Regions from separate parts of the Vibrio chagasii genome, predicted to be linked through region 3. Evidence: predicted binding sites of a transcription regulator. Region 3 holds the regulator's gene; each other region holds the start of a gene.
The links. Region 3 encodes CRP, which controls carbon source genes, mostly activating them, when cyclic AMP is high. Its sites were predicted from a motif close to TGTGANNNNNNTCACA; they were not measured.
Positions count from the first base shown of each region.

Region 1: a site for CRP is predicted at 4,908-4,923, ahead of OCV52_RS18790 (NupC/NupG family nucleoside CNT transporter). Genes of this name have one in related genera too.
Region 2: a site for CRP is predicted at 6,029-6,044, ahead of OCV52_RS12555 (NupC/NupG family nucleoside CNT transporter). Genes of this name have one in related genera too.

Region 1 is NZ_AP025466.1:630,226-637,441, forward strand. It holds partial or broken gene OCV52_RS18770 (diguanylate cyclase domain-containing protein) at 1-653, opposite strand, end outside; gene OCV52_RS18775 (DUF3541 domain-containing protein) at 939-2,111, shown strand; gene OCV52_RS18780 (class I SAM-dependent methyltransferase) at 2,223-2,831, opposite strand; gene OCV52_RS18785 (hypothetical protein) at 2,863-3,132, opposite strand; gene OCV52_RS18790 (NupC/NupG family nucleoside CNT transporter) at 3,431-4,639, opposite strand; gene OCV52_RS18795 (YajG family lipoprotein) at 5,084-5,704, opposite strand; gene OCV52_RS18800 (hypothetical protein) at 6,128-6,604, shown strand; gene OCV52_RS18805 (PTS sugar transporter subunit IIB) at 6,890-7,159, shown strand; gene OCV52_RS18810 (PTS ascorbate transporter subunit IIC) at 7,170-7,216, shown strand, end outside.
Region 2 is NZ_AP025465.1:2,748,978-2,756,193, reverse strand. It holds gene OCV52_RS12595 (bifunctional diguanylate cyclase/phosphodiesterase) at 1-920, opposite strand, end outside; gene ubiT (ubiquinone anaerobic biosynthesis accessory factor UbiT) at 1,178-1,705, shown strand; gene OCV52_RS12585 (GNAT family N-acetyltransferase) at 1,689-2,192, shown strand; gene OCV52_RS12580 (DNA polymerase III subunit psi) at 2,351-2,749, shown strand; gene rimI (ribosomal protein S18-alanine N-acetyltransferase) at 2,742-3,197, shown strand; gene prfC (peptide chain release factor 3) at 3,357-4,937, shown strand; gene OCV52_RS12565 (DUF5363 family protein) at 5,036-5,191, shown strand; gene OCV52_RS12560 (TatD family hydrolase) at 5,172-5,984, shown strand; gene OCV52_RS12555 (NupC/NupG family nucleoside CNT transporter) at 6,189-7,216, shown strand, end outside.
Region 3 is NZ_AP025465.1:3,085,689-3,092,904, reverse strand. It holds gene OCV52_RS14335 (DUF1338 domain-containing protein) at 1-383, shown strand, start outside; gene crp (cAMP-activated global transcriptional regulator CRP) at 573-1,205, opposite strand; gene OCV52_RS14325 (phosphoribulokinase) at 1,446-2,315, opposite strand; gene OCV52_RS14320 (YheU family protein) at 2,393-2,605, opposite strand; gene OCV52_RS14315 (hydrolase) at 2,735-3,715, opposite strand; gene OCV52_RS14310 (TIGR02444 family protein) at 3,985-4,455, opposite strand; gene OCV52_RS14305 (ABC transporter ATP-binding protein) at 4,452-6,374, opposite strand; gene kefG (glutathione-regulated potassium-efflux system ancillary protein KefG) at 6,546-7,130, shown strand; gene kefB (glutathione-regulated potassium-efflux system protein KefB) at 7,117-7,216, shown strand, end outside.

The DNA.
Region 1 (7,216 bases), on a different replicon from region 3:
CTCACCATCTTTACCAGCACTGTTTGTACCGCGAATGGCTAAGTTATATTTGTTTTCAATTTTGCCAACACCTACATCTTCTAACAGTGCATCTAGGTCGATAACCGCGCTCGATACGCCCCAATAGTTTTGGTTAAAAGGAGGATCTCTAAAGATAGGGGTTCTTGTTATTAAGGCTTGCCCACCCTGGAACAAATCAAAAGGACCCGCAATAAAGGTGTTACCTATGTTGCGAGCAATCTCAACCGACTCCCATTGAATTGGATGGTCTCGATAGTCAATACCTAGGATTTGTTCGTTGCCTTCCAGTGGATAAACAAAATTAAGTACATCGTTCTCAGCGAGACCGATTAAGCGAATGTGGAAGCCATCTCGAATGATGTTCTGAGCAATCTGGTCCCAACCTTTTGGTCTCCATTAGGATTGATCGTCACAAGTGTTGAGAAGTTATTGAGAATATACATGTCAGACACGATCGTCGCTTCTATACGAGATCGGATAATAGATAGTTGCTTTTTGGCGACCGAATACGATTCATTTTTAAGAAAGGTCAATTGCTTGGCGTGAAAATGCTCAATTGCACTCACGACTACAAAGAAGAATAACAACGATAATACTTTGGCAGGCCACTGCTTGCTAAAACGACTTGGCATTCGAGAACCTCTAACACTATTGTTCTGTTTACTGCCTTTAATCGGCTCATTTCTGGCTTGTTTTTTCAGTATGCCGACAAGCGATTAAAAATCCACACTTTAAGTCTGGTCTACACTCATTATTGAGTCATTCATCACTCATAGCCAGTTAACTACACTGATTACTCAATCAAAAAACCTAAATGAGCCTTATAAAGCTTACATTGTATTGACCCAAACCTTACATTAAAGGATTCATCAGTGTTATTTTATACTCACGATTAATCAGCTTGGTACTTTACTCATATGAAGTTAAAAACTCTCACTCTGTGCACCTTATTATCAACTTCTGTTGCCATTGCGTTCCACGCACAAGCTTCCTCTGAAACAAACGGGGCGGTTGAAGTACAAGAGAACTATACCGCAACAAGCGTACCAACTGTTCAATCGCAAACTGAATCGCTCTACTCTCAAGAACAATATTTCAAACAATCAGCCGACTTGATTCGTCAGACCTATGAAAGCCAGCTTTACACGCTTCCGGCCTTTAAAGAGGGGCATTACGGACTGCGCATGTATCGTCAAACATTAGATGATAAATACGCAGCAGCGGTATGGAGCGATATGGCTCGCGTGGCGAGTAAGCTCAGCAGCCTGTCGAATGATGTTCACACCATGGAGCAAATCGTCCTTTATTCAGAGAAACGTGTTGCTTCTTACGTCGGTGATGACGATGAGCGCAGTGTACGACGTTACAATATCACCAAGCATATGCCCGAATATCTATATCTAGGCGTTGATCTTCTTGGCTCTATGGCACGTGCCAATGAATACGGTTTGGAACACAAGAACGATGCCAAGCTACGCGAAATCATTCGTCGCTATGACTTTTCTCGTTATGTAACCAATGAAGACATGGTGAAAGCGTGGGCAGCTCAGCTCGCTAATCAGGTTTATTGGCTGCGCCAACTGGGTGAGCAAGATGTGGTTGATGAGTTCGTCGAGACCTTTAAAAAAGCCTACCCTGACGACAAGGATAAGAAGCTCTCTAGCCAACAGTTTGGCAATAAGATTTACGGCATGACACACGTCATCTTCGGTGACTCTGAGTACTATCAACATCAGGTCAGCGAACAAGAACACCAATGGATCTACGATTACTTTAGAGAGAACATCGATACTATCCTGCTGCGTGCCAAAGAAGATGTTATTGCCGAGGTTGGCTTAACCTTCCTATTGGCAGGCCTTGAAGATGATCCAGTGGTAGAGAAGACTCGACTTGCTATCCAATCCTCGATTGATAAGAAGCGCGGTATGATCCCTTCAATCACCGGTGATTTTGATCTTGAATATGGAGAGCACCGCAACGTATTGGCAATCATGTTGCTTGACTGGCAACAAGTGAATGAAGCACCAACCTTTAAAGGGAACCCAAAGGTATTTAAAACGATTCCTTACGGGCTCGTTGAGAATAAATAGAACACTTAAGCCAGACGACAAAAAACCAAAAAGCCGCACACCTTTAAGGCATGCGGCTTTTTAATACCTGACACATATCAATAGCGCGGACAAAGCATAACGCTAAAACGCTCAGACAGCCTTGTTCATCACTATAGTGAAATCACCTTCGGTGTAACCCTCAATCAAAGAGACATCGTCACACTGCGTTTTACAGAAGCGATAAACGCCCTGGGGGTGATAACTCATCAAGGTATTGCTCGAAGGGTACTGGCTAGAGTTAAGAAGGTTAAATATGACGGTTTGATTTGCTAGGTCAAACATCCGAGTAATCATATTCGTCAGGTAATCAGAATCTCGACAAATGTAATTCAATGAACCGCTAGCGATAACCACGTCATGGGTTTCAAGAGGCATCTTGCTCATGTCACCTGCAATAAATTGGCATCGATCTTCTGTGTATTTTTGCTTGGCCGTTTTAAGGAAGCCAGAGTGCTGGTCAACACCTGTGTATGATTGGAGACGATAAATGCTGTCGAGTAGTTCAAACAGATCTCCGTAACCACACCCTAAATCCAAAACACTTTTTTTCTCGAAGTCTGTAGCGCGCGCGATCACTTCGAAGCGACACAACTGGCTCTCTTCGTTGGTCCAACCTAGAGACTTTGCTTTGTCCCCTTTCCAACGATGGGTTTGCTTTCGGTGATACCAATACACCTTAAAACGATCGCGCCAATGCATTACATGCAACTCAACCACATAGTCAGACTAGCTAGGCTTCAGAGTCGTTAGTAAGTAAGCCACCGATCTTGTAGCCAATTGCATAGCAAACCGCGGCAACGGTCACGAACCCCAGTGCAGAAAAGAAGTACGCTGCCGATGCTGCTACACCCGCGCCCCAGACAACACTAAATACCAAACCGAGATAAGCTTCTTTTGGCCACTGAGAGATAGGAAATTGTTCACCACCAGCAATAAGATAAACCATTGCAAATAAGCCAATGAAGGTGGTGATAAGACCAATGAGAACGCGCATGTTCATGGGAAGACCTTTGATTTATTGAATTTGGTTGCCACTATTGTTCATCGGTACCAAATATCGCTACTCGAAACCGCATACCACTAATCGCAACCTAATAATATTCAAGTATATAGGATAAAAGAGGCTTGCTCTATTACTCTTCAGAGTGAAGCTTCACTCACTATAACAGCACGAAAAACCTAGTCCTCATATCATTCGACTTTGTAACAGCCACAAAAAAGCGGAGACCTTCCTTACGTAAACTCCGTAAACAAGGTCTCCGCTTTGACTGAATCTAGAGGCTTTTGCTCAATCTAGATTAAAGCAGGATGAAGATACCCGCTAAACATGCACTCATTAGGTTTGCTAGCGTACCAGCAGCGACTGCTTTCAAACCTAGGTTCGCTACTTCTGCGCGACGCTCTGGCGCCATTACACCGATAGAACCCAGTTGAATCGCAATAGAGCCGATGTTAGCAAAGCCACACAATGCAAATGTCACAATCACTTGGCTGTGTTCAGACAGTAGCGCTTTGTTTTCAACGAAGTCGATGAAAGCAACAAACTCGTTCATTACGATCTTCTGACCAATGTAAGAACCCGCCATTAATACTTCATCACTCGGAATACCGATTAGCCATGCTAGTGGTGAGAATAGGTAACCGAAGATAGCTTGCAGCGTGATACCCGCAAAGCCGAACGTATCACCTAGGCTTTCTAAGCCAGTGTTTACCATGGCAATCACACTCACAAATGCAATCAACATCGTACCAACGGCTACCGCAACCTTCATACCGTTCATCGCGCCGCTAGCCAATGCATCAATTACGTTGCTTTGGTCAGCTTTATCTAGCTCAATGTGGTCATAGTCACTCGGTGTGCTACGTTCAGGAACGATGATCTTCGCCATTAACAAGCTACCCGGAGCCGCCATGAAGCTAGCAGCAATGAGGTATTTAAGTTCAACACCCAAGCCTGCATAACCACCAAGCACACTACCAGCTACCGATGCCATACCACCTGCCATTACAGCAAACAGTTCAGAACGAGTCATAGACTTTAAAAAAGGACGAATAAGAAGAGGAGACTCACCCTGAGAAAGGAAGATATTACCAGTCGCTACCAGAGATTCAGCTTTACTTGTGCCAAGCAGTTTTTGCACCGCTCCACCTAAGATTTGAATCACTTTCTGCATGATGCCTAAGTAATAAAGCGCAGAGATCAAAGCACTGAAGAAGATAATGATTGGAAGTACGCGAACCGCGAAAATGAAACCTTCAGTAGCAAGATCACCGAAAAGGAAAGCAATACCCGCGTCAGCAAAACCAAGTAGGCTAGAAACACCATTACTTAGACTTGTTAACGCTAACTGTCCCCATGGGAAATACAAAACTAAAGCTGCGAAGCCGATTTGAAGTAGTAGTGCACGAGTCACCGTTTTCCAGTTAATCGAAGAACGACTTTCAGATAGCAGGTACGCGCAAGCAATCAGTGCAATAACACCGACAAAACCAAATAGAATATTCATAATGTGTCCTAGTAATCCTTATAGAGTGAACATGAGCCAAGCGAATGACATCAAAGGAACAGGACAAAGAACCGCAAGCAAAACGCTACGCGATGAAGGGGCTAACAAAGTTAGCGGCTGTAACAACGAGTTGTTCATGTAAAAAATCACCTTATACAAGCAGTGGAACGTAGCTGGTCCGGTCCGTGGGGTCATTCACATATCCATGTGACGGCTTGTATTGGCTAAGCACCGGCTTAAAACCGGAAGAGAAGTATAAACAGATGATTGAGACTTTCATCACATTTTTTAACGCAAACGATCGCGCGGTCATAAAACATACAAAACGAACTAATTACCGCGATAATTCACTTTGTTAGTAATAAATAGGATAAGTACAAGTCACACTAAAACAAAAAGCCACAGAGTGTGGCTTTTTCAAAATATGATAGAAAACAAAAGTGATTAGTTTAGCAATGCACTTTTCACTTCAGTGTCTTGGAAGATTTCTTCGAAGCGCTGTTTATAGATAAGTTGCATCTCATTGATGATTGCACCGCCATCAGGCACATCATTCTCGCCTTGGAAGTTTTTGCTGAGTAGCTTTTCGCCCGCTTCATCGTAAATAATCACATTAACGTTGTACCAAGAATTGTCCGTGAACGCGTGGAAGTCATACTTCCATTCATTCAAGACGAACATCATTGATTTATTGTTGAACGCTTTCATCTGCTCAGCGACCTTGGTGATATCCTCTTCCGGTGTCGTTTCTACCGACTCAACAGCTACTTGCTGTTGTTTCAAACCTGCTACCAATCTGTCGCTTAAAAACTGAGACATGGGCTGCTGTGTCGCCGTGTTGTAGGTATAAGGGATACCTAATGAGCTACGAATAATGCCTTCGAACTTTGGCTCTTTGTCGTGATCAAGAACATAAGGGCGCTTGTCGATCACAGCGATAGTCAGTGCTTTTTCTTGCGGGACTTCGTTGAGTTGAGGCGCACTCTGCTCTGCGGTTAATACTGTTGCACAGCCAGAAAGCCCTAGGGATACTGCAGCGAGCAGCAAACTGACGAGTTTTTTCATTAGATTTACCTATTTTATTGTTTTGAATAGGCTGTTCTAACAAACATTGCCTCGCCCCGCAAACATTCATAAAATCAATAATTTATACAGTCTTTATTTCTATAAATTAGCTCACACATCAGGTCGAATTTATTGATTCATCAATCAATAAAACGCTAACTAACAAGCCCTTGTAAATGAGAGTTATGAAGTGAACAAAATATGTTCAACCCATGTAGCTCACCAAGTAAGCGCTTAGTTAATTCTGTGTGATTATTAGCAGTTTTCTGTGCTCTACCTCATTTACCGTGACTTCAAGATTCATCTTAAGTTTAGATGCGTATATACTTTATAGGTATCTCACCAAATAATATCTATAAAATACTAATAGAGCTGATCAGATATAACAGCCTTTGAGACTAAGAGAGGAAACACGTGAAGAAAATGGAAGCTCCGCACGATATGAACATTGGAGCTAAATTCAAAACAAATAGACACGGTTATGTGACAGTAGTTGAATATTATAATACTCATACTGTTATCGTTGCGTTTGAAAACACCGGAAATATTCGAGCTATCAGTGCGGCTAAATTACGTACAGGTCAACTAACTGATCGTTCGGTTGCTCCTGATTCAATTATGATTGGCGAACAGGTTGAATCGGTTAAACACGGAATATTAACCATTACTCAAGTTGAGTCTGAAAATATTGTTGTGTTAAAAAATGCTGACAATGAAGAAATTAGAATGCTATTGCCAGCAGTACAAAAAATGAAAGACAAAGTTGAAGATATTGATGAAGATAAACTTGAAGCATCAAAACCAACTTCTCTAAGCCAGTTAACTAAAAGAAGTAAAAAGACTAAAGACGTTAATAGCATGCTTAAGAAAATGCTTACTGATTACGGCAGATACGATTAATTCAATATTTGATCTTTGCTAAACCTTTCAAGATTCATATTCTAATATCCAAATAAAGATCCTCCTCCCTCTCTAAATAAAAGACGTTGCATATTCAAGTGAGAACTTAATTTGATCAAGATCCCACTCTGAATTTCTCGCGCAACTTAACGAGATCTGCGTCACAATATCATTTTGACTTTGTGACGCAAGTATTACTGAAATCTCGGTATTTCCATTAATATGCTCCCACACAATAAGAGAACGAAGTTTCTCAAACCTTAAAATCCAATCGAGACAAATATTATGAAAAAGATTCTTGTAGTTTGCGGTAACGGCCTTGGTACTTCTCTAATGATGGAAATGGCAGTGAAAGATGTGGCTAAGAAAATTGGTTTTGAAGCTGAAGTTGATCACGAAGATCTATCTTCTGCAGCATCAAGCACTGCGGATATCTGGGTTGCTGCAACTGACGTTGCGAATCAACTAAAAGAAGCTGGTAAAGAAAACATCATCAGTCTACAAAATATTTTTGACAAAGCATCAATCGAAGAACAACTAAAAACTTTCATGTAAGGTCAAAATTATGCAAAACTTTTTCGAGTTTATGCTTGGCTTATTAAAAGAGCCAGC
Region 2 (7,216 bases), 340 kb from region 3:
ATCACTTTATCGCCAATGTGGTGCCCTAACGAGTCATTGATATTCTTAAAGTTATCAATATCCAAGTACATCATGACAACCGGTGTATCGTTGTGAATGAATTGCTCTAGGCGCTTGGTAAAACCGACTCGATTGTAGAGTTTAGTCAGCGCGTCTATGTAGGCATCTTCACTATTGGCTGGTGTGTATTGTTTGGTTGCCTCTTGAGCGTCTTGAATGAGTACCAGTTGGGTGCTGCTTCCAAGAATAGCGGTTGAGTCTATGTGCAGTTGAACTTTACGTTCGAAGCCGCATCGGGCACCCGTTAAGCAAATCAAACCAGACTCAGAAATAATAGAGCTGAGGCTGTTATTGAAGACTGTTTTGGTTTGTTCATCGATAAATAAGCGTCCTAACTCTTCACCAATCAATTCGGTGGTGGAGTTAAAACCAAGCAGGCGTGCAGCTGCTGGGTTAGACGACAAAATGTAGTCGTTTTCAACCAGCAGTAGCCCGTCGGGTAGCAGTTGAGAGAGCTTATGGAATTTTGCTTCGGATTCTTCTAAAGAACGAACCAGTACTTGATTTTCTGACGTATCGAAGGCGTGGAAGACGATGTAATCCGTATTCTTACCATTGGTCAGTGGAGACAAGCTAAAGTGGAGGCTAGTATCAAGGTCTGTTTCGTTGAGGGTGACTTCGGCTTCAATGGTTTCGCCGTTGAATGCGCGTTCGTAGTAAGGCTTTAGGTGTTGATAGAATTGTTCGCCTAAGGTTTGGCGGTCGTTCATGCCTGCAAGTTCAGCTTGGCTCAAACCAGCAATATCGCAATAACGCTCATTCACCATAAAGTAGTTATGTTGAGCATCAAGCACTGCAAAAAAGAAAGGGCTGTTTGCAGTTAGCTGGGTAAACCAATGTTGTAGTTGCTGGGGAGGCATCAAAGTACTACCAATTCTCCAAGTGCTTGATTATTCACAATCGATAAATAGTTATTACTTTTGTGTGGTTATCGATATTTACCTGTGAGTGCAGCGAGCCGCTGTAATTCTCATTACCTGAATTACTATAACTGTGATTTTCAGGATATTAAAGGTCGGGCATCAAACAGAAGTTAATTTGATACATAACAGTAACTGAGATCTTAACATCATCTATGATGCATTCCATATTATTGACAAAGTTACGGATAAGTCACGTGATAAACAAGATTCATACTCAACTAGTTCAAAATGCCGCATCAATTTTGCGATCTCCAGTCCAGTTATTGCCTAAAACAGTACAAAAAAGAGCCTTATTAGAGGGGCTTAAGAACGTATTCAAAGAGGCGCTAGAAGACGGTGACTTTGAGTTCCTAGAAGATAAATGGCTTAAAGTCTCGATAAAGGATATGGGGTTAAGTTGGTGTATTAGCTACCAAAATGAGCAACTGGTTGTAGCAGATAAAGAGGTTGCTGAAGATGTAAGCTTTAGCGGGAATCTCAATGATCTTGTACTGATTGCGGGGCGTAAAGAAGACCCAGATACGCTTTTCTTCCAGCGTAGACTGTCTATTGAAGGCGATACCGAGCTCGGTTTAGAAGTCAAAAACTTGATGGACAGCGTAGATTTAGACTTATTGCCAACTCCCTTGAAAACTTTGTTAAATCAATTAGCTGATTTTGTGCAGAAGGGAGTACAATCCCCGGATACACAAAGTGAGGTAATGAATGCTTATTCGAACTGAAGCACCGGCAGATATACTTGTCATTGATCGTTTATTGAAATCTGTTTTTGAAACTGATGCAGAAGCCAACCTGGTTATGAGCTTGCGTGAGAATAGTCATTTAACGCTGTCGCTGGTGGCTTGTTCTGATGAAGGCAAGGTTGTTGGGCACCTGATGTTTAGCCCGATCACGCTACATGGTGACGATCATAACTGGCAAGGGCTTGCTCCGCTTGCAGTGAAAGAAGAGTTTCGCAATCAAGGTATTGCCAAAGCACTGGTTGAAGATGCTTTCTCTACTTTGGTTGATTTTGGTTACCCAGCCTGTGTCGTGCTTGGCGATCCTACGTACTACGGTCGTTTTGGTTTCAAAGCCGCGAGCGAATTTGGTTTGAGTTGCGCTTGGGATGTACCTGAAGGTGCTTTTCAAGCCATTGAGTTGGTTGAAGGTGCACTTACTGGGCATGCTGGTGAAGTGGCTTACAGCCAAGAATTCAATGAGTTATAAGGCTACTTTTCACGCAATATGATGCAAACTGATTTAGTCTAAAGAAAGGAGCTTGATGCTCCTTTATTTTTTGTTAGTATCAGCCCAACTCTCATAAGCGGTTTTGAAGTTCGTTCAAACAAACCGCCGACCACCAACCTAAGGTTATAACCCTAGATATGTCACAAACACACGCACAGTACCTGCAAGAGATGGGCATAAGCCAATGGGAGCTTAGTCATCCAGAACGTTTGGCGGGTTATGAATCAAAACTGACTCCGCTAGCGAGCGATTGCAAGTTACTGTTGGTTTCGCCTGAAAAACCTCAGGGCGAGCTCGCAGTGATGTTTGAGCGTGTGCTGAAAAGTATCAAGCTTGATTTATCTCAGGCACTACATATTCAGCCTCAACACCTAACCTCTATCGAACTTGGTGATGTTGAATGGGTGTGGTTTGCAGGTTGTGAATCGACTCAAGAGATTAAAGCTAAAACACTGCAATCCCCATTGTTGTCCGACATCAATGGCAATAACCAACATCGCCGAGACTTATGGCAACAAATTTGTGCATATGACTAATCAATTTTTACCGACTTCATCACATCATCTAGACGCTATTTGGCAGATAGAACAGGATGCGCACTCTCATCCATGGTCAGAAAATATGATCCGAGATCTCGATAGCCGAGGCGCTTGTCATCATGTTCTTGAAGTCGATGGGCGAGTCGTCGGCTATTTCTTCGCGCAGAATATCGTTGGTGAAGTAACGCTATTAAATATTGCTGTGGATCCAAGCCAACAAGGCAAAGGCTACGGTAAAGCGCTGACTGAGCACTTCCTAGATATGTGTGAACAGGCTGACGCGGAAAGTGCTTGGCTGGAAGTTCGCGAAAGTAATGTGAACGCGTTTAATCTTTACGAAAAGGTTGGCTTTAATGAGGTGGACCGCCGTCGTAACTATTACCCAACCAAGCAAGGACAAGAAGACGCCATCATTATGAGCTATCTTTTTATGTCTTTTAACTAGTCATCTTGTCGCTTTTCGCTAAGCAGAGAATAAGTGACAAATAGGGTGCAAACTGACCCTTTAGAAAGTGACACGCTTTCTGTATAATCCGCACACAGAATTCAAGGGCAAGTATTATCTACTTGCCCTTTTTACGCTTTAGATCAGCAAAGGGCGACTATGTCTTTCCAACAAGAAGTGAGCAAACGTAGAACGTTTGCAATTATCTCTCACCCGGATGCGGGTAAAACCACGATTACTGAAAAAGTTCTTTTATTCGGAAACGCGATTCAGAAAGCGGGTACCGTAAAAGGCCGTGGCTCTAACCAGCACGCTAAATCTGACTGGATGGAGATGGAAAAAGAACGTGGTATCTCGGTAACTACGTCGGTAATGCAATTCCCATACAATGATTGCCTAGTAAACCTACTCGATACTCCAGGACACGAAGATTTCTCGGAAGATACATACCGTACATTAACGGCGGTTGACTCTTGTTTGATGGTTATCGATGCTGCGAAAGGTGTCGAGGATCGTACTCGTAAACTGATGGAAGTAACGCGTCTACGTGATACACCAATCGTAACGTTTATGAACAAACTTGACCGTGACGTTCGTGACCCTATGGAAGTGCTTGATGAAGTAGAAAGCGAGCTAGGTATGGCTTGTGCTCCAATTTCATGGCCAATCGGTTGTGGTAAAGAGTTTAAAGGTGTTTACCACATTCACCGTGACGAAACGATCTTGTACGAATCTGGCCACGGCCACGAGATCCAAGAAGTTCGTATCATCAAAGGTTTAGATAATCCTGATCTAGATGAAGCGGTAGGCGCTGATCTAGCGGAAAGCGTACGTGAAGAGCTAGAGCTTGTTATCGGTGCTTGTCCTGAGTTTGATCACGATCTGTTCCTTGCTGGTGAGCTAACACCTGTTTACTTCGGTACCGCACTGGGTAACTTTGGTGTTGACCATATGCTTGATGGCTTAACGAAGTGGGCTCCGGCACCGCAAACTCGTCAAGCTAACGAGCGTGATGTTGTTGCGACAGAAGAGAAGTTCTCTGGTTTCGTATTTAAGATTCAAGCAAACATGGACCCTAAACACCGTGACCGTATCGCTTTCATGCGTATCGTATCTGGTACTTACAGCCAAGGTATGAAGATGAACCATGTTCGTACCGGTAAGAACGTTAGTATTTCTGATGCGGTAACTTTCATGGCGGGTGACCGTGCACGTGCTGAAAAAGCGTATGCAGGTGACATTATCGGTCTACACAACCACGGCACAATTCAGATTGGTGATACCTTTACTCAAGGTGAGAACCTGAAGTTCTCTGGTATTCCAAACTTTGCGCCTGAGCTATTCCGCCGTATTCGTCTACGTGATCCTCTGAAGCAGAAGCAACTTCTAAAAGGCTTGGTTCAGCTTTCAGAAGAGGGCGCAGTGCAAGTATTCCGCCCTATGCAGAACAACGACCTGATCGTTGGTGCGGTTGGTGTACTTCAGTTCGACGTGGTTGTAGCGCGCTTGAAAGCAGAATACAACGTAGAAGCTATCTACGAAGGTGTTAACGTTGCAACAGCTCGTTGGGTTGAGTGTGATGACGCTAAGAAACTGGAAGAGTTCAAACGTAAGAACCAATCTAACCTGGCGCTAGATGGTGGTGATAACCTGTCTTACATCGCACCAACGATGGTGAACCTGAACCTAGCTTCAGAACGTTTCCCTGACGTTAAGTTCCGAGCGACACGCGAGCACTAATTTCTTCAAGCTCTATTCGAGTTAAACAAAAACGTCTATTGTTCTGCAATAGGCGTTTTTTAATGCGTGTTATTTGAGACAGTAAGCTTGAGGTAAATATGTTGGGTTGGATAAAAGCTTGGGTTAGGAAATACGATAAGTGGTGTGAAGAACTTGGGCTAACGCCTGAAAACAAGCGCAGTTGTGTTCCTTATCGTCGAGATCCTCAAGGGCAGCAAGCTGAGAGTGGGAAAGATGACACAGCAAACAAGTGATTTTCCGCTATTTGATACGCATTGCCATGCAGACTTTGAGGCGTTTGAGCAAGGTTTTACCCATGAGCAGAGCATTGAGGGTTATATCAAAGAGGCAAAGCAAGCTCAAGTTGAGAAGTTACTCATTCCTTCTATCGGTCAAAATAACTGGCATAAGCTTGAGAAAATTGCGCAATCTTATCCCAATGTTTATTACGCATTAGGCTTCCATCCTTACTTTTTAGAGCAAGCGGATGAGGTGGAATTTGAAGAACTTCATCAATTACTCGCATCAAAAACACGTCAGTGTGTGGCCATTGGTGAGTGTGGGCTGGACTTTTTTGTGGATGTAGAGCAGGAGAAACAAGAGCGCTTTTTCATCCAACAAATGGAGCTTGCCAAGGCGTTTAATTTGCCTCTGATTATCCATGAAAGGAAGTCTTACAACCGTCTTATTCAGCTAATAAAGCAGCACAAGTTTACTTTAGGTGGGGTAATTCACGGTTTTTCTGGAAGTGAACAGCAAGCTTTGGCTTGGATTAAGCTCGGTTTCTATATTGGCGTTGGCGGAACGATAACTTACCCAAGAGCACAAAAAACACGCACAACTATCGCTAAATTGCCCCTTGAGAGCTTGGTGTTAGAGACCGATGCTCCGGATATGCCAACCTATGGAAACCAAGGAAATGTTAATCATTCCAAACATTTAGTTACGATATCAAATGAACTTTTTTTGCTTAGAAAAGAGCCAAAGCAATCGATTGCAACGCAAGTTTGGCAAAATAGCCATCGCGCATTCAGTATATGTGAATAAAATCTAATGTTTTTGTTTATCGTTTGCGTAAATTGCATCTACATTGTGATTTGGGTCACATTTGCGTGTGAATGGTACATGAATCTTCTACGAAAGTGTGAGGGCGGCATTACTTTATTAGTGGTCGCATGAGTATAATTGGCCCCGCTTTATAGCCCCATTTTGTAACACGCCAATAAATAACTAATAAGGAAGTCATAAACTATGAGCCTGTTTATGAGCCTAGTCGGTATGGTTGTACTGATTGCAATCGCAGTACTACTATCTGACAACCGCAAAGCTATTAACTTTAGAACGGTGGGTGGCGCATTCGCTATCCAATTCGCACTTGGTGCATTCGTACTTTACATCCCTTGGGGTCGTGATTTGCTTGCAGGTTTCTCTGCTGGTGTAGCAAACGTAATCGACTACGGTAAAGACGGTACTGGTTTCCTATTCGGCAGCCTAGTTAACTTCTCTGTTGACGGTATCGGTTTCATCTTTGCTTTCCAAGTTCTACCAACACTGATTTTCTTCTCTGCACTTATCTCTGTACTTTACTACATTGGTGTAATGCAGCTAGTAATCAGAGTTCTTGGTGGTGGCCTTCAGAAAGCTCTAGGTACTTCTCGCGCCGAGTCAATGTCTGCAGCAGCAAACATCTTCGTTGGCCAAACAGAAGCTCCTCTAGTTGTTCGTCCATTTGTTCCTAAGATGACTAACTCTGAACTATTCGCAGTAATGTGTGGTGGTCTAGCATCTGTAGCTGGTGGTGTACTAGCAGGTTACGCATCTATGGGTGTTCCTCTAGAGTACCTAGTTGCAGCGTCATTCATGGCAGCACCTGGTGGTCTACTATTTGCTAAAATCATCAAGCCTGAAACAGATACGCCAGACGACAACATCGCTGACGATATCGACGGCGGCGACGACAAGCCAGCTAACGTTATCGACGCAGCAGCAGGCGGCGCATCAGTTGGTCTACAACTAGCTCTAAACGTTGGTGCAATGCTACTAGCATTCATCGGTCTAATTGCTCTAATCAACGGTATCCTAGGCGGCATCGGTGGTTGGTTCGGTATGGAAAACCTAACTCTAGAGCTTCTTCTAGGTTGGATCTTCGCACCGCTAGCATTCATAATTGGTGTTCCATGGGAAGAAGCAACTATTGCTGGTTCTTTCATTGGTCAGAAGACAGTTGTTAACGAATTCGTTGCATACCTAAACTTCGTACCATACGTTGGTGAAAATGC
Region 3 (7,216 bases):
GCTTCGCTGATTTCCAACTGTTAGCGAAGGAGAGCGAATACGCCTCTTGGTTAGCCGCTCACGGTTACGGTGCTAACCACTTCACGGTTAGTGTCAATCAACTGAACAAGTTCGATGAAGTACAAGCAGTGAATGACTACCTGAGTGATGCTAGCTTTACGATTAACGCATCTGGTGGTGAGGTAAAAGGCTCTCCAGAGGTGTTATTAGAGCAATCATCAACAATGGCAGACAAAGTGCCAGTGGCATTTGTTGAAGGCAATGAGATGATTCCTGGTGGCTTCTATGAGTTCGCTAAGCGCTATCCAATGGCCAATGGTGAGCTTTATACCGGTTTTGTTGCTGCATCGGCGGACAAGATCTTCGAAAGCACCAACGGTTAAAGAAAGATACGATTACGGTTTTTGCCCTAGAAACTCGGGTACGCTTCGCTTCGAGAATGTTTACAAGGCGAGAGCCTCATGTGTTCCATTCGTATCTCGTATCTCGTATCTCGTATCTTCTCTCAATAAAGAAAAAGCCACCAAATTCGCATTTGGTGGCTTTCATATTTTTGACTCAGTTAATCGAAATTAACGAGTGCCGTATACCACGATAGTCTTACCGTGTGCAGAAATTAGGTTCTGCTCTTCTAGCATCTTCAAGATACGACCTACTGTCTCACGAGAACAACCAACGATTTGGCCAATCTCTTGACGAGTGATCTTGATTTGCATGCCGTCAGGGTGAGTCATTGCATCTGGCTGTTTCGCTAGGTTTAGTAGCGTTTGAGCGATACGACCTGTTACGTCAAGGAACGCTAAGTCACCAACCTTTTGGCTAGTTACTTGTAGGCGGCTTGCCATTTGCGCTGAAAGACGCATTAGGATGTCTGGGTTCACTTGGATAAGTTGACGGAACTTCTTGAAAGAAATTTCAGCTACTTCACAAGGAGATTTAGCACGAACCCAAGCTGTACGCTCTTGGTCTTCTTCGAACAAGCCTAGCTCACCGATGAAGTCGCCTTGGTTTAGGTAAGAAAGAATCATTTCCTTACCTTCTTCGTCTTTAATAAGAACTGCCACAGAACCTTTAACGATGTAGTACAAGGTCTCTGCCTTTTCACCAGCATGGATCAAAGTACTTTTTGAAGGGTACTTATGAATATGACAGTGTGAAAGGAACCACTCTAATGTTGGATCGGTTTGAGGTTTACCTAGAACCATAATATCTCACTTCCTCTGCAGGGTATGCTTGCCGCTTTCCGTATTTTAGCTAAGCCTGAATTGACTTCTTAGGATAAGAGCACTCGATGAGCGCTGCAAGCTATCTTGTGTTTCGTTTAAGAATAGTATCCTTTTTCAGGTACTATTTCTTGATTTTAATCGTGACCAAGCTACGATTTTTTACGCAAAATTGTGCACATGATCACGGTATGAAAAGTAATCAGCCAGAATGTCGTTTTGTTAACCTATTTTCCCAGTTTCGATGAGTTGTTGTAGGATTGGCCTCACAATGAGCTCCATAGCAAAGCTCATCTTACCACCTGGCACCACTAGTGTGTTATGACGAGACATGAATGAGCCATCAATCATGGCCAAAAGATACGGGAAATCGACGTTTTTGATGCCGCGCAAACGTATAACAACGAAGCTTTCATCTAAACTTGGAATCCCTTTGGCGTTAAGTGGGTTTGATGTATCTACGGTTGGGACACGCTGAAAGTTGATATGAGTACGCGAAAATTGCGGGGTAATATAGTTAAGGTAATCATCCATTGAACGAACAATGGAGTCCATTACTGCTTCGCGTGAGTGGCCACGATCGCGTGTGTCACGAACGAACTTTTGAATCCACTCTAGGTTTACGATAGGAACCATGCCAATCAGCAGGTCGACGTGTTGAGAGACATTAATGTCGCCATCAACCACACCGCCGTGTAGACCTTCGTAAAACATCACGTCTGAATTTTCAGGGATATCTTGCCATGGCGTGAAGGTGCCAGGCATTTGATTATAAGGCACAGCTTCATCGAACGTATGTAGGTAACTACGTACTTTACCAGTACCTTCATTACCGTACTTACGGAAAAACTCTTCTAATGCTGCGAAGTCGTTGGCTTGTGGGCCGAAGTAGCTGATGTGCTTACCTTGCTCACGTGCCTTGCGGATCTCGACGTCCATTTCTGGTCGAGTGAAGCGGTGAAAACTATCCCCTTCAACCCAAGCAGCCTTCACGTCCATCATATTGAACATTTTTCGGAAGGCTTCTGAGGTAGTGGTGGTGCCGGCTCCTGAAGAACCCGTCACCGCAATAATTGGATGTTTAGCGGACATGACAACCCTTGTCTTATGAGTAACTTACTTGTTAGCAATCGTTTTCCACTATAACACGGCTCTGTGTTAAGCGCAGCTTAGAAGCGTTTTGTGAGCTGGATATCAACGGTTTCGTGCAGTTCGGAAAACACGATATTGGCCTCACCAGAAGCTAATTGATGTTTCACTTGGTCAATCTTGTTTTGTAGAGAGATCTCCACGTCGCCGTAGTCTGTACCCTCACGCAGTACGAATTCCTTGATGAGGTTTTCCAGCGTATCAGGCTCGATGTCTTTCCATGGGATGATCATAAATACTTCTCTCTTTTATGTTCATTGATATGTTGATGAGTGTGTCTAGTGATGTTTATAGTGCAACCCCAATTAGGGACTGCGCTATCTTACCAAGGTTTCGCGTTTATATTTAGCAAGGCTTCGTCGTTATGCTGAACCTTGGATACTTTCATAATAGGCTGGTAGCGCTTCTTCTAACCAAAACCTTGGTTTTAGTGTACTACCAGTAATGAACCCAACATGACCCCCTTTCTGGAACAAGCGATAATCGATGTTATCCGGCAGAACGAACTTAGGAATCACATCATCGGTCATAAAAGGATCGTCTTTAGCGTGGATGATCTGAGTTGGTAGCTTTATCTTATTGAGCTTAGGAAGAGCCGAGCACTGTGCGTAATAGTCTTGAGCGTTCTTGAATCCATGCAGAGGCGCGGTGATTCGTTCATCAAACTCATACAACTTATCAATCCTCTTGATTGTCTCAGCGGTGATGTCGAGCTTCTCTTGCAGCAGGTTAATCTTTTTTAGGGCGTTTGATTTGAGAGAGCTGAGCAGGTACTTCTTGTAGAGCTTAGAGAAGCCTTTCTCAATGCGACTCGCGCAACAAGCTAGATCAAAAGGGGCTGACACTATGGTTGCTGCTGATAGCAGGGGATCGTCTGCATACTCAGCCAGATAATTTGCTAGCATGTTTCCGCCTAAAGAGATGCCGACCGCCACCTTAGGGTTGTTGGGAAACTGTGCGTGCAGGTGTCTTAGGAAAAAGCGAGCATCTTCGACTTCGCCAGAATGGTAGGCACGTGCCAAGCGGTTCGGTTTACCGCTACAGCCTCTAAAATGCATCATCACCGACAACCAACCATCCTTGGCAAACGCATTCATCAGCCCGTTGGCATAAGGGCTCTCAAAACTGCCCTCTAATCCGTGAAACAGAATAAAGATAGGTTTGTTGCTAGTCAGTTCATCGTTATCTGGTGATTCACTCCAAGCAAGGTCTAGGAAATCACCATCAGGCGTTTCTAAGGTTTGCCATGTAGGATGGAACAACGCCTGCTTTCTGATAAACCTTGGCACTAAAGTTTGTAAGTGTGGGTTAGATAAACCAGCCGCTGCGGTAAATATGGTCATAAAACAGTCCGTGCTTTTTATGGGCTTTGAAAAGTATTAAGTATTGCGATGCGCCCACGTTTTTATTTGAGCTTGGTTGATTCTCGGTGCAAGCGCAAGCCTTTCACTGAGACTCAATGTAAAACATGTTGTGAGTAACTGATTGAATATTATCAAACTTGTACGAGCTAGCCTCTGCTTGCTATGAGCACTCGTTTTGCTAGGTGCAGCGAAATATCAATACGAGAGTAAGCTTGTACCGGAACAACTCAAAAGAGAAAGAAAACGAGTTAAGGCTGAGGGGCGGGTTCAGAAAATGCGTCATAGAGATTTTCTGCCCCGAGTAGACGACAATATTGCAGAGCCAACGGCGCTTGTTGATTAGTGAACAGTTGCAATGAGTTGATACAGTCGACAAGATCGGATTGCTGCTGCTTCTCAAGTTGCAGTTCAAACTGTAAGGCTTCACGGTATAGAGAGTCGACAACATGCTCTTTAAGGTGTTTACGTAACTCTCGATAACTATGAAGTAGGGTTTCGGAGCGGCTTAAGCACTGCTGTACTTTGTGCCACTCTTCTTCTGCAAAAGACACTTGCTGCTCATCGAGCCATTTGAGGAGCAGCAGTAGATTGACGTTGCCGTGGAACTGGTTTTGCAAAGTTAAGCACGCATCTTTAACACCGCGCACACTGTAATACTGAAGGCTAAATTGCCATAGTCGTTCCAGTGTTAGTGATATTGGGGCGTGCTTTGGGCTCATAAGTTATCCATATCCTGTTCCATCTGCTCAAGCTCTTCTTGAGTGGACATCCAATCCATTTCAACTTCTTCAAGTTGTGACTTACTGCTCGCTTGTAGGGCGAGTACTTCATTCAGTTTAGCCTTATTTTCAGCTTCATACAGTGAAGTGTCGGATAATTGTTGCTCGGCTTCTTCAAGAGCAAGCGTCAGTTTATCCATCTGCTTTTCAAATTGAGTCAGCTTTTTACGGATTGGTGCGGTTAACTTACGGAACTCCGCTTCTTTACGCTTTTGCTCTTTTTTCGCAGCAGCACTGTTGGCACCATCTTTCGCTGGAGCCTGCGCTTGTGCTTCTTTGCGTTCCACTTTTTGCTGTTCGGTTAGCCACTTGTAGTAATCGTTCAGGTCACCGTCAAACGGCGCAACTTGGCGGTCGTGCACAAGGTACAGGTCATCGGTAGTTGCACGAAGTAGGTAACGGTCGTGCGATACGATAACCATCGCGCCTTCAAACGTCTGTAGAGCAAATGTCAGCGCCTGACGCATGTCGAGATCCAAGTGGTTAGTTGGTTCATCGAGTAGCAACAGGTTCGGTTTTTGCCATACCAGCAGCGCCAATACTAAACGTGCTTTCTCGCCACCTGAGAAAGGAGTCACTTTATCCAGTGCTTTCTCGCCTTGGAAGCCAAAGCTACCTAGATAATCACGCAGCTGCTGTTCGGTGTGTTTAGGCGCAATCTGCATCATGTGTTGCAGTGGTGTCTCTTCTGGGTGCAGCGTTTCTAGTTGATGCTGTGCGAAGTAACCAATCTTAACGCCTTGTGAGTAGCTCAGCTCGCCACCTTGCTGTTTCAGTTCGCCAGAAAGCAGCTTAATAAGTGTCGATTTACCTGCGCCGTTACGACCCAGTAGACCGATACGGCTACCCGGAACAAGGTTAAGGCGAATCTTCTCTAGGATTAATTTGTCATCGTAGCCTGCAGAGACCTCATCCATCATCATGATTGGGTTTGGTAGTGCGTCTGGTTCTCTGAACTCAAAGCTGAATGGGTTATCAAACTGAGCTGGCAGTACTTGTTCCATTTTCTCTAGCGCTTTAATACGGCTTTGCGCTTGGCGAGCCTTTGAAGCTTTATAACGGAAACGGTCGATGTAGCTCTGCATGTGAGCCATCTGCTTTTGCTGCTTCTGGTACATCGCCTGTTGCAGAATCAGTTTTTGCGCTCGTTGATTCTCAAACGATGAGTAGTTACCTGTGTACTCATTTAACTTTTGGTTTTCTACGTGCACGATGCGGTTGACGATAGGGTCTAAGAAGTCTCTATCGTGCGAGATAAGAATCAGTGTGCCAGGGTAGCTTTGTAGCCAACGCTCTAGCCACATTACCGCATCTAAGTCCAAGTGGTTGGTTGGCTCATCGAGCAGCAGTAAGTCACTGCGGCACAGTAGGGCTTGCGCTAGGTTCAAACGCATACGCCAACCACCTGAGAATTGGGTCAGGTTCCACGTCATTTGTTCTTGGCTAAAGCCTAGGCCGTCTAGCAATTCGGCTGCGCGAGCCTTAATACTGTAACCACCAATGGTTTCTATCTTGCCGTGAATCTCTGCGACGAGTGTGCCGTTGTCGGCTACTTCCGCTTTTTGCAGCTGACCTTCAAGGCCACGATATTCACGGTCACCATCAATCACGTATTCAATTGCTGTTCTTTCTAATGCTGGGGTTTCTTGAGCAACCCACGCCATTTCCCAGTGAGCAGGTTTGCTGAATGAGCCAGCATCAATCGATAGTTCGTCTTTAATTAAAGCGAACAGCGTCGATTTACCACAGCCGTTTTTACCCACCAAGCCAATCTTGTCGCCAGGGTGAAGAGTCGCAGATGCTTGGTCGAGGAGGGGCTTACCGCCGCGTAGCAATTGAATATCAGAGAAAGTAATCATAGAAATAGCATTGAAATTAGAGATGAACAGACGCCTGCATAGTAGGCTTAAACCAGATAAAAGTCGATCACAATGCAATTTGCGTTATGATGCCAATAACATATTAATAACTTTTGCTTAAATTCTTGTGGCCTTGCCACCGTTTAGCCTTAAAAGGAAAGCTTCAAAGGAATGAGTAATACGCCCTCGACAGACAAAGTAGTGCCCAAAGTATTGGTTATCTACGCGCACCCAGAGCCAGAAACCTCTATTGCCAATCAGATGATGGTTAAGAAAATAGAGTCGCTCGAGCACGTTAAAATTCACGACCTCTATGCCATCTATCCTGATTTCTTTATCGATGTGCCTTACGAGCATTCTCTGCTCCTTGAATATGATGTGATTGTGTTCCAACACCCTCTGTTTATGTATTCCTGTCCTTCACTGTTAAAAGAGTGGTTTGACCGAGTCTTGGGTAAAGGCTTTGCGTTTGGTGAGCAAAGTGCACTGAAAGGTAAACACTGGCGCAGTGTTATCACTACGGGTGGTAAAGAAGAGGCGTTTGGAGCAGCAGGCTATAATAAATATCCATTACAAGAGATTTTACAACCTTTCGAACTCACAGCTGCTTTGTGTCAGATGAATTGGATACCACCATTGGTTTTACACTGGGCACGAAATGTCACAGATATGACACGGTATCAACATGCAGAAGCGTATCGAAACTGGTTGCGAGACCCGCTACAAGATATAGGAGCGAACGATGGCTCTGACTAATGAATTTTTGCAAAGTAGCGTTATATTTTTAGCTGCCGCGGTGGTTGCTGTTCCTATCGCACAGCGCGCAGGTTTAGGCTCAGTTT